Regions from separate parts of the Tumebacillus sp. BK434 genome, predicted to be linked through region 2. Evidence: riboswitches for the same ligand, from Rfam matches in the RefSeq annotation. Region 2 holds a riboswitch; the other holds the start of a gene.
The links. A riboswitch is a leader RNA that binds a small molecule or an ion and turns the genes downstream of it on or off. The one in region 2 is predicted to bind thiamine pyrophosphate.
Positions count from the first base shown of each region.

Region 1: another riboswitch for thiamine pyrophosphate. It lies ahead of EV586_RS09930 (ECF transporter S component); the one in region 2 lies ahead of thiE (thiamine phosphate synthase).

Region 1 covers NZ_SLXS01000003.1:338,868-344,863, forward strand. The annotation lists gene EV586_RS09925 (ABC transporter ATP-binding protein) at 1-735, opposite strand, end outside; gene EV586_RS09930 (ECF transporter S component) at 736-1,317, opposite strand; TPP riboswitch at 1,405-1,508, opposite strand; gene uvsE (UV DNA damage repair endonuclease UvsE) at 1,597-2,544, opposite strand; gene EV586_RS09940 (glutaredoxin family protein) at 2,563-2,826, opposite strand; gene EV586_RS09945 (transposase) at 2,916-3,215, shown strand; gene EV586_RS09950 (MFS transporter) at 3,233-4,459, opposite strand; gene EV586_RS09955 (FeoA family protein) at 4,768-5,001, shown strand; gene EV586_RS09960 (FeoB small GTPase domain-containing protein) at 5,033-5,824, shown strand; gene EV586_RS09965 (nucleoside recognition domain-containing protein) at 5,857-5,996, shown strand, end outside.
Region 2 covers NZ_SLXS01000001.1:1,038,414-1,044,409, reverse strand. The annotation lists gene EV586_RS03505 (YhcN/YlaJ family sporulation lipoprotein) at 1-466, opposite strand, end outside; gene EV586_RS20965 (hypothetical protein) at 590-754, shown strand; gene EV586_RS03500 (CoA-binding protein) at 856-1,281, shown strand; gene EV586_RS03495 (hypothetical protein) at 1,507-1,989, shown strand; TPP riboswitch at 2,039-2,157, shown strand; gene thiE (thiamine phosphate synthase) at 2,233-2,868, shown strand; gene thiS (sulfur carrier protein ThiS) at 2,865-3,068, shown strand; gene EV586_RS03480 (thiazole synthase) at 3,089-3,868, shown strand; gene EV586_RS03475 (histidinol-phosphatase HisJ family protein) at 3,916-4,728, shown strand; gene EV586_RS20960 (hypothetical protein) at 4,789-4,944, opposite strand; gene EV586_RS03470 (helix-turn-helix domain-containing protein) at 4,959-5,996, opposite strand, start outside.

The DNA.
Region 1 (5,996 bases), on a different contig from region 2:
CGTCACCGGCCACATGCGCGGCGTCCAGATGCCGTAGTCGCGGATCGCCTGCGCATGGTCGCGCAGCACGTCCTCCGGCCGGCCCTCCCCTTGCAGGGAGCCGTCCGGCGCAAAGAGCAGCACCCGATCGATCCACTCCATGACGCTTTCCAGCTTGTGTTCGATGACGACGAGTGTCTTCTCACCGCGCAGACGGGCGATGTCCTGCAGCACGAGCCGGGTGTTCTCCGGGTCGAGCTGCGCGGTCGGCTCGTCGAAGAACAGCACCTCCGGCTCCAGCGCGAGCAGGCAGGCCAGCGCCAAGCGCTGCTTCAAGCCGCCCGACAGCTCGGAGATCGGTTTCTGCAAAGGCAGGTCGAGCCGCACCTCCCGCATCAGCCGCTCGATCTCGCTTCTCATCTGCGCGGGTGGAACTTGGCGGTTTTCCAGCGAGAAGGCGATCTCGTCTTCCACCGTCAGCATGCAAAACTGCGCATCCGGGTCCTGAAACATCACCCCGACGCGGTCCGGGCGGTACACGTCCCCTTTCATCCACGCTTCGATCGAACGCGGAATGATGCCCGACAGCACCTGCGCCAGCGTGCTTTTGCCGCTGCCGCTCGGGCCGAGCAGCAGCACCGCTTCCTTCTTTGCAATGCTCACAGTCATCTCTTTCAATACGGGGGTCTCACGGTCAAAAAATTGCACAGACACCCTTTCACAGCCGAGAAAGGGTGTCTTTTTCACATCATTCATTTAAAAGGGCTTCTCCATCTTCTTGCGAATGATGGCATAGTTGTTCAAGGCCCCCGTTTTGGCCAGTGCATCCACGATGATCTTCGCCAGCAGACCGCCCAGGATCGCGCCGGAGACGGTGCGGATGATGATCTTCATCAGCATCGGTGCGGTCGACAGCTCGGCCAGACCGCCGGTCAGCGCATCATAGCCCAAGCTCGCCAGCGCCGCTGCTGCTGCACCAATCATTAGCGTGCTGACATGGAAGTTGCGGTAGCGGAACAGGGCAAAGACCAGCTCGGTCGCCGCGCCTTGCGCCACGCCGTAGAGCAGGGTGGACAGCCCGTACGGCCCGCCCATGATAAACTCGCCAGACGCCGCCGCCACTTCGGCGATGAACGCCACGCCCGGCTTCTGCACGATGTACGCAGCGAGCACACCGGCGATGAACCACGTGCCGTATACGATCTCGCCGAGACCCGGATAGATCCCGTCCATCACGCCGTAGAGCGGCGCCCATGCGATGTAGATGAACCCGCACAGCACCGCCAGAATGACAGTAATCATGATTTCTCTGAAATTGACGACATAACTATTCTTCATGTCCCATTTTCCTCCTCGAATAACCGCCGGCCGCATAAAAAAATCTTCTCCCGAAATCCGGCAGAAGATGTATACACAAGACAAAGATGTCTGATGCCGTCACTTCCTCACGCCGGTATTACCCAGGATCGAGTGAAAGGGTTAGCACGGATCATGCTTCTCAGCCAAAGTTGGCACCCCTAGCAACTGCGCGCTATTCTGTTTTGACTTTCCTCACCCATTGTAGACTCAGGACAATCCGTTTGTAAAGGACATTCTGTCACGCCCCGCTACAACTTGCTACATCGTAAGCACCGCCCCGTCCACCCGCTTGATCCCCCGCACGTTCCCGAGGTCCTCGGCGAGCTTCAAGCAGGCAAGATCCTTCTGCTTCGCCTCCACCATCACGTCGACCCGCTCCAGCCCCAGCGCCTTGCACCCTTTTAAAAACGCGAGCAGCCGCTCCGGGTCGATATAGTCGCTGTGCGCACGAAAGTCATGCTCATCCTTCGGCGACGACACATGCATCTTGAACGGCTGCCCTTTCCACGTCGCTGCGATGCGCGGCAAGAGCTCCAGCGGGGGCTGTGTGCCGGGGTTGCACCAGTCGTGGTGGATGTCGAGCATCATCGGCTGCCCGAGCGTCTCGCAGGCTGTGAGCGTCTCTTCCGCCGTGTAGGTCTTGTCGTCATTTTCAAACGTCAGCCGGTTGCGCACCCGCGCAGGCACTTTGGCAAAATTGTCGTAGAGCCGCTGCATGGCGCGCTCCTTGTCCCCGTAGACGCCGCCGATGTGGATGTTCACTTTGTTCGTTTCGTCCAGGCCCATCCCGTCGAGCAGCGCCGTGTGATAGTCGAGGTCGACCAAGGCGGCCGCCACGACGTTGTCAGCGCCGTTGAGCAACGTGAACTGGTTGGGGTGCATCGTGACGCGGATGTCCTCCTGCCGGGCGAACGCGCCGAGGCGTTTCAACTCCTCAGCGTACACTTCGCGCACGTCGATCCCGACCTCGGGATGGGTCGCCAGCGGCACGAGCGACGAACTCATCCGGTACAGCCGGATGCCGTGCGCGGCGTTGAAATACAAGATGCGCTGCGTCGCCTGCAGATTCTTGCGCCCGACTTCGATGGCGCGGGCGATCGCTTCCTCGCGCGGGTGCTGCTGGAACCGTTTGTAGGTAAACGTCGAGCTCGGCGTGTTCTGATAGATCGCCAGCGCGATCGAAACATAGCCGATTCTCACCTGCATCATGACCACCTCACAGGCTTAGTCTGCTCGTGTTTGCCGTTTTTCCTCCAAATAGCGCCGCAGCCAGTGTTCGGCGATCTTCGAGACGAACGCCTCTTCCCCGTCCACGTGCAGCACCGGGATCTTGTCCCAGTATTTTGTATAGATCTCCTCATCGGTCGTAATATCAAACTCCGCCACCTCGAGCGGATAGGTCTGCCCTACCCGCGCCAAGATCGGCTTCACTTTGTCGCACAGCGTACATCCGTCTTTTGTGAACAGCGTCAGTTGAAAAGGCTTCATGCAAGTCAGACTCCTCCCCACAATCTCAGGAATACTTTACCACACAAAAGCACACGCTACCAAGACAACGCTTCGGAAAGGACGTACGCATGAACATCCTGCTCATCGCCGCGACCATACTCATCCCGCTGCTGCTGTTTTTCCTGCGCGAGCGCAGTTATGCCTGGCTCTTCGACCTGCTCGGTGCGCTGGCCGTGCTGCTGTTTCTGATCACCTCGGGGCTCGCGGTGCTGGAGATCAAGCGGATGAACACAGAGTTCACCACGCACATCCACGAGATCTTCAACAACTTGCTCTTCCTCGCTTCCTCCGGCTACCTTGGCGTCTACGCCTTGTACCGCCTGCTGCTGACAACGGCACGGGCACGAAAAAACGGGCCTTCCCGCTGATCGGGACTGCCCGTTTTCTATGCCTCTGCCTGCCCGGACTGCCTGGACTGCCCGGTCGACACGTTCGTTTTGCGCAGCCGCTTCAGCGACAACAGCAGTGTGGCGCCTGCCGTCAGCAGCCCTCCGTACACGAAGATCTCGCGCACCGAAAAATAGGCCTCGACCACGCCGGCCAGCGCCATCGAGCCGACTGTGCCCGCCATGAAAACCGTGTTGTAAAAGCCGAGCACGCGCCCGATGTATGGCTGCTCCGCTTCGGTCTGGATCAGCGTCGCCGACGCGATCATCGCCATCACCGAGAACATCCCTGTCCCGACCAGCACCAGCCATTCCGTATAAAACGACTCGGTCGTCCCGAGCAAGGCGATCAGCAGCGCATCGACCAGAATCCCGAAGCGCACGATCAGCAGCAGGTCAACTTTTTTCACTTGTGTCAGCGTGACCGCACCGAGCGCCAGCCCCAGTCCGATCCCCGCTTCCAGCCAGCCGAACTGCGTGTCGGTCACGCCGATGATGTCTTTGGAAAAGACGACGAGCAGCACGTTGAACATTCCGGAGACGATCATCGCCGTAAACATCACCGCCGTCGCGTTCAACACGCGCGGGAGTTTCCACATATAGTGTGCACCAGCGGAGAACTCCGCCCAAAATTGCTTCTTCTTGGCGCCCGCCCCCCGCGCAGTCGCACTCTTCGCCGCCACCGCCAGCAGCGACAGCGTCGTCGCCGAAAACAAAAACGTCAGCGCATCGACCACAAATGCGGCCGTATACGACCAAAAGCCGATCACCATCCCGGCCAGAATCGGGCCTGCGATCGCCATCACCTGCATCGAGGTCTGAATCTTGGCGTTATACCCGAGCAGCTCTTGCTTCGGAAACAGCTGCGCGATCAGCGCGCTCTGCGAACTGGAGGACGCGAAGCCGACCACCGCCACCACAAAGGTCAGCGTATAAATCCAATACACATGCGGCAAAAACGGAATCGACAGCACGACGCCAGCCCGGATCAGCTCACATACGATCGCCAGCCGGCGCTTGTCCAGCCGGTCGATCCAGACGCCCAAAAACGGGCCGAGCAACAGCATGGGCAAGTACGAAGCGACCATCACCTGGCCCACGCTGAGCGCCGAGCCGGTCTTCGCATAGATCATCAGAGCAAGCGCCAAAAAATGAAACGTATCGCCCAGCTTGGAAACTGAGCGGCCGGTCAACATCAGCCAGAAGTTGCGTTGCAATCCAGTCATCTCTAAATGCCCCTAGTGCAAAATTTACTGCGTTCTTATAGTAGTATGTAAGACTGTAACAGCTCTGTCAACAAAATTTCCTCGACAAATGTTGCACAAAGCTGGGAGTTCGTAATATTATTTAGAGAAGAGAAAAAAGTTTCCCACAACCAACTTTGTTGAGCCCGTCTAACTAGAGCTGTCACCAACGGCAGCTCTTGGCAATAAGATGACAGTGCCATCTTTTTTTAGGCGCAAAAGTTTCCCTCGTGCAAAAGAGTTGGTTCCAGATAACTATACAGGAGATGAACGGATGGGAGGTTTTGTTCATGGAGATCATTCCATTGCCTGAGCTTCAGATCGGCGAACGGGCGCGAGTGGTGTCTTTGAACGCGGCAGGCCCGCAGCGGCGCCGCATGCTCGACCTCGGATTGGTTCCGCAGGCGGTCATCGAAGCCCTGCGCAAGAGCCCGGCCGGAGACCCGGTCGCCTATCGCATCCGCGGCGCGGTGATCGCGCTGCGCCGGGAAGAAGCGTCGCTCGTGATGGTCACGCGCATCTAATTTCGCATGTTGTGCAAAGGAGGGGATAAATATGTCGCAAACTTCATGTTGTCAAGGAACTCATGCCGCTTGTACGGAGCGGTTCGAGATCGAGCTGCAGAGTCCCGATGACCTCGTCATCGCGCTGGCCGGCAACCCCAACACAGGCAAGAGCACCGTATTTAACGCTTTGACCGGGATGAATCAGCACACCGGCAACTGGGCCGGCAAGACGGTCGGCAGCGCGATCGGCCGCTTCCGCCATCGGGAGCACAGCTTCACGCTGGTCGATCTGCCGGGCACCTACTCTCTTTTGTCCCAATCGGCAGACGAACAAGTCGCCCGTGACTTCATTTGCTTCGGCAACCCGCACGCAACGCTCGTAGTGACCGATGCGACCAATCTGGAGCGCAACTTGAACCTCGCGCTGCAAGTGATGGAGGTGACCGATCGTGTCGTGGTCGCGGTCAACCTGATGGACGAAGCGAAGCGCAAAGGCATCACCATCGACCTCGCCGGCCTGCAGGAGCAGCTCGGCGTCCCGGTGATCCCGCTGTCGGCCCGCAAAGGCGAAGGCTTGCCGGAACTGAAAGACATGCTGCTGAAAGTCGCTCTGGGCGAGGTGCAGCCCGCCCCGAAACTGCTCCCTTATTCGGAAGAAGTGGAACGGGCGGTGGCCGACTTGCTCCCGCAGGTCGAACCGCTGGTCGGCGGCGTGCTCCGCCCGCGCTGGGTGGCGCTCCGCCTGCTCGACGGCGATGAATCGGTGCTGGCCGCGCTTGAACAATACACGCTGGAGCCTCCGCGCCAGATCCGCTCCGGCGAGGTGGTGATACCGCAATGAACCAAGGACAATTCCAGCAGTTAAAAAATCTGATGCAAAACGTCCAGCAAGCGGACACCTCCGCTTTGCGCGACCAGATGGTCAGCGACATCTACGCCCGGACGGAAGCGATCGTCTCGCAGACGGTGACGCTGCCGGAGAACAAGACCCAGCTCGATTTTGACCGTCGGCT
Region 2 (5,996 bases):
CGCGGGAACGGGTCACCGTGTCGAGGTCGGCGGAGACGAGGGCGTTGTAGCCTTTGCCGCTGCGCTCGACCGCTTCTTTGGCCGAGAATTTGATCGAGTCGATCTGCGAGCCGGTGATGTTGGCGTTCAGGTCAAGTCCGACCAGCGCCGTCTTGCCGGTGATCACCACGGCGGCGCGCTCGACGCCGGGCAGCCGGGTCAGCATGTTCGCGATATCGTCCGCCTGCTGATCGGTGCTTTTGGGTGGCGCGTTGTTCGCCACATCGATTTGCGGTGCACGCACTTTGTAGTTCGGCTTGTGGATCTCCGAGACTTGCTGGCGGTTGGGGTTTTGTTCCGCCGGTGTGGTTTTGATGTTCACGTGATCGCCCGCCTGCTGCTTGGGAGCGGCTCCCTGGTTCCCGCACCCGACGAGCGCGACAGCGGTGAGGATGGCCAGCAAAGATCTGGTTTTCATGAAGTTCATCGTCTACTCCCTCCTTTTGAGATAGTCTGCCCGTTCAAGAAACTCCCCTTGCCTTGAAATTTATAGGGCGCGTGGGGAATACTGTTAAGGCAAAACCGGAGCAAAGGAGAGCGGCCAACGATCATGAGCTGGGTGTATTACGGCAAATTATTCGACAGCAAGTTCCAAGCAGGGTGTCTGGCGGCAAGATTTCGGGAAGACTGGTGGTCCAACGGCTACAAGAGCCCTTCGCACGTCGGCATTTATAGGACCAGCAAGGGGCGGTACGGTGTGAAATACATCGAGTGAATTGTGTTTTCACGTGGAACAATTCAAAATATTATAGAATATTGTTGAACCATGTCGGAACATCGAACACAAAAATCGACGTGATGCGAGGAGGCAATTCCATGTTCCAAAATCCATCTGATGAGCAGTTGATCGACCTGTTGAAAAACAGCAAAAGAATCGCCGTCGTCGGCCTGTCGGGCGATCCGGAGAAAGCAAGCTATCAAGTGGCGTCCTATGAGCAGTCTCAAGGCTATGAGATCGTCCCGGTCAACCCGACGGTCGACTCGGTGCTCGGGCGCAAATCGCACCCGTCGCTGCTGGAAGCTGATGGGCCGATCGACATCGTCAACATCTTCCGCAGAAGTCACGAGGTGGCGGGCATCGTCGACCAGGCGATTCAGATCGGGGCGAAAGCGGTCTGGACGCAACTGGAGATCATCGACGAAGCGGCGGCGAAAAAAGCGCAGGAAGCAGGGCTGCTCGTCGTGATGGACAAATGTTTGAAAGTGGAGCACTTCCGTCTGCTCGGCCAAGCAAAAATCTAGCTTTACAAAACCGAAGCCATCAGTAAAATTGAATGGTGGAGGTGTGGCCTGTGAAGCGTGCAGCACTTATTTTATGTTGTATCGGCGTGATTGGGATCATGTTTCTCGGGGCCTACCAAAAGCCTGAGAAAATCGATATTTCAACGGTGGCAGCCATTACGCACTAGTTCGGAATTCAATCGGACATACTATCTTGTAGAAATGCGGACAAGATGGAGGCGCGTTATGGCGAACGAACAAAATGAGCAAGACCAGAAAAAAGGGGCGGCCGCTGCGTTTCCGACCGTTCCTAAAGCGATGCAGCACCGCCTTTCGATGAAGTGGCTGACGCTGGAGGCGCTGTCCAAGCTGATCAAAAGATTCGAGATTCAAGGCGCGAAGCCGCGCGTGGTGCTGCTCACCGCATTTGGCAAGCTCGAAGGGACGCTAAGCGAGATCCAGCCTTCTTATGCACAGAGCTACTCGAAGGAAGCGAACGGCGCCTTGCGCCCGGACGTGGCTTCGATGGTGACGCATCTGCGCAGCGACTTGCTGACCCTGCTCGAACAGGAGGAGCAGGACCTCCAACTGCTCGATACCGCGCCGATTCTATCCCTGCGCGATGTGACCTTGCAAGGCGGCGGGCAGGAGCAGACGCTCCCGCAACTGACCTTGTTTGCCGATCAGGTGATCGGCTTTAGCCTGACCTCCATCCCGAAGCTGCACTAGCGCGAAACTTCTTGTCAGTTCAGGGAACGGATGGTATCATGAAAAGCGTGTAATCCCCTAGGGGTGCTTCCTGAGTCGAGGAGGCTGAGAGAAGGCGGGTCTGCCTTTAACCCTTGGAACCTGATTCGACTGGGTAATGCCAGCGTAGGGAAGCGGGATGGCGAATACGCACATATCGATCGTGTGATGAAGCCGTCTCTGCCTGCCAGAGACGGCTTTTCTTTTTTCTTTTGGAGGTGGGTCATGGATTCGAGATTGTATGTCGTCACCGGTCATGCTTTTTTGCAAGGCCGGACGCTGGAGAGCGTGATCCGCGCGGCCATCCAGGGCGGCGCCGATTGCATTCAGCTGCGTGAAAAAGAGTATACCGGCCGCCAACTGCTCGAAGCGGGCCTGTTGCTGCGCCGGATCACGGCGGAAGCGGGCGTGCGGCTGATCGTCAACGACCGCATCGACGTGGCCCGCGCGGTCGATGCCGACGGCGTCCACCTCGGGCAAAGCGACCTGCCTTTGCAGGCCGCACGGGAAATGCTCGCACCCGGCAAGATCGTCGGCATCTCTACGCACAACGTGCAGGAAGCGAGAGCGGCGGAGCGCATGGGCGCCGATTACATCGGACTCGGCCCGATGAAACCGACGTCGACCAAGCTCGACACCGAGCCGGTCGTAGGTCCCGCCGGGGTGAAAGAGGTGCGCCAACACGTTCGCCTGCCGATTGTGGCGATCGGCGGGATCAAGGCGGACGATGTGGCGGAGATCATCCGCAACGGCGCGAACAGCGTCGCCGTCGTCTCGGCGGTGATCGCGGCAGACGATGTGGAAGCGGCTGCCAGACAGATTCGCAGCATTGTGGATCAGGAAAGGGGGGCACGCGTATGACCCTGCTTATCAACGGACAAGAACGGGTGCTGGACAGCGTGCAGACGCTCGCCGATGTGGTCAGCCATTTCGGCTTGAACGAGCGGATCATCGTCATCGAGCACAACCTGAACATCGTGCCCCGCGACCAATACGCGGGGACAGCGGTACGCGACGGCGACAAGATCGAGATCGTCCATTTTGTCGGCGGCGGCTATTAAACAAAGAGAGGTGCAAGAACATGGCAAACACGTTAAAAATCGGCACGTATGAGTTCAACTCCCGCCTGCTGCTCGGCACAGGCAAATTCCCGGATCTCGACATTCAGCAACAGGCGGTCGACGCTTCGGAAACGGAGATCCTGACCTTTGCGATCCGCCGTCTGAACATCGACAACCCGAACAATCCGAACTTCCTGGAGCGGCTCGACCTGAAAAAATACACCTTGCTGCCGAACACGGCCGGCGCGCAGACGGCAGAAGAAGCGGTGCGCATCGCCCGCCTCGCCAAAGCGTCCGGTCTCTGCGACATGATCAAAGTCGAAGTGATCGGCGACATGCGCACCTTGCTGCCCGATCCGATCGGCACGCTGAAAGCGACCGAGCAGTTGGTCAAGGAAGGCTTCACCGTGCTGACCTACACTTCGGATGATCCCCTCCTCGCACGCCACCTCGTCGAAGCGGGCGCACATGCGGTCATGCCGGGCGCATCGCCGATCGGCTCCGGCCTCGGCCTGCTCAACCCGCACTACCTGTCGTTCATCATCGAAGAGTGCGCCGGCAAAGTGCCGGTGATCATCGACGCGGGTATCGGCTCTCCGGCCGACGTGGCGCAATCGATGGAGCTCGGCGCCGATGCGGTGCTCTTGAACACGGCGGTCGCCGGCGCATCCGACCCGGTGCTAATGGCCGAAGCGATGAAGCTGGCCGTGCAGGCAGGGCGCAAAGGCTTCATGGCCGGCCGCATCCCGAAGAAGCGCTATGCCAACGCTTCTTCGCCGATGGAAATGATGATCGAATAGCAATTTTCTGCTAGAATCGAGTTATCTGGCAGAATGAGGTGACGAGAATGAGAACCGATTATCATGTCCATACCGAACGCGGGCCCTACACCGTCGAATGGCTGGAGCAGTTTCTTGCGACCGCCCGGGAGCGCGGTGTCACCGAGCTCGGCATTTCTGAGCACGGCTATCGCTTTTTGCAGACGCAAGCTTTGTTCGACAACGAATGGACGGCTAAGAAACGCACAGAAGATCTCGATGAATACATGAAGATGGTGATGGGGGCGCGAGAAGCGGGGCATGATGTCAAATTCGGCATCGAGCTCGATTACATTCCGGGTCGCAATGAACAGATGCGGGCATTTCTCGCCTCCTACCCGTTCGATTATGTGATCGGCTCGGTGCACTGGCTCGGCGACTTTGGCTTTGACCTGCTGGAATACCGCCCAATCTGGGACGCGCGGGACATCAAAGAAGTGTATGAGGAATACTTCTCGATCCTGATGCAGCTTGCCGAATCGAAGCTGTTCCAAATCATCGGCCATCCGGACGTGATCAAAGTGTTCGGACATGAGCCGGACGATGCAGCATTCCTGCAAGACTGGTACAACCGGCTGGCCGACCATTTCAAGCTGCATGACCAGTGCATCGAAGTCTCGACGGCCGGTCTGCGCAAGCCGGTGCAGAAGATGTATCCGGCGCCCGACTTTTTGAAGGCCTGCTTCGAAAAAGGCGTGCCGATCGCGCTCTCCTCCGACGCGCATCGCCCGGAAGACGTCGGCGCCGATTACGAGGCGGCGATCGCCTATATCCGCGCGGCGGGCTATGAGCAGATCTGTACGTTCCGGAACCGGGAGCGCACCTTGGTGCCGCTCAAATAATCGCACAGCAAACAAAAGGAGACTCCCGGAGCGGGGTCTCCTTTTTGTATCCAGGATCGGTTAGGGCGCTTGCACGCAAGCGCTCGGGAGCACGCCCGATTTCGTGCAGCCCTCCCAAATTGGCGGATCATCGGCCATCGCCGGGGCGGTGTGCAGCAGGGACAGAGCGAGAAAAAGCGCGGATGCAATCGACAATACCAAAGCGAATTTTTTCATGCTACTTGGCTCCTCTACGATTTTTTAAGCAGCTTTCGATAATGTTTGTTCGCTAAACGCACATAGGGGATCGCGAGACGTTCCCTCCCTTTCTCGATATAGTACTCGCCCAGTTTCTCCGCAGCTTCGGCCAATTCGGTGGAGAACTCCAATTTTTCAAAAGCTTCGATCGCTTGTTTGTAAAAGAGGACAAATTCTTCTTCCTGATTTTGCATGAGGGAAAGATCGCCAAAGTGTCGTTTGGTGATCGCCAATTGCAGGGGATTGTTCATCTGTTCGGCGCGTGTGAGGCAATCTTGGAGGATGGAGCGCGCTTCCTCCAGATTGCCATTTTTCATTTCGACTTTCGCGAGGGCGTGCAGCGTGTTTTGAATGCTGGCGGTGTCGCCCGACTGCCGTTTCAGCTTGAGCGAACGCAAGAAGTGTTTGCGCGCTTTCTCATCAGCACCGATTTTCAGCTCGACTTCGCCGAGATTGTGGTAGCAGCGGGCCAGCGAACGGGCATCGTTGGTTTGGCTCAAGATCCGAATCGAGCGTTCGATGTGCAGTCTGGCGATGTTGACCCGGCCCTGATTCTTGTAGGCGGTGCCCATCATCATCAGGGTGCGCCCCATGCGGATGATATCATCCCGCAGTTCGTATTGCGTGAGCGCCTGTTCCGAATACCAGATGCAGCCTTCCCAGTTCTGCAGCATTTGCTTGATGATCGCCATGCTGAAATAAAGATTGCCCGCTTCGGCGGTCGCCGCAGGGTCCTCGACGAGATGTTCCGCTTCCCGCAGCAAGTCGAAAGCTTCCCACATCTTGCCGACCATGTAGTAGTTGCGGCTGAGGGTGATGTAGGTGTTGAGCACACGGTCTAAGTGCGGCTCGGGGTCGAGCACGCGCAGCGCCTGCTGACCCCAGTCCGTCGATGTGTTGTATTTGGCAATTGAGTGGTATAAGAGGCAAAGCAGGTAGGAACTTTCCTGTAAGTATCGCATGTTGTTCTTCGAAAGTGCTTCCGTATACAGCGTATGGAGGACTGCCATCGCCTCGGCCGATTGGTTAGC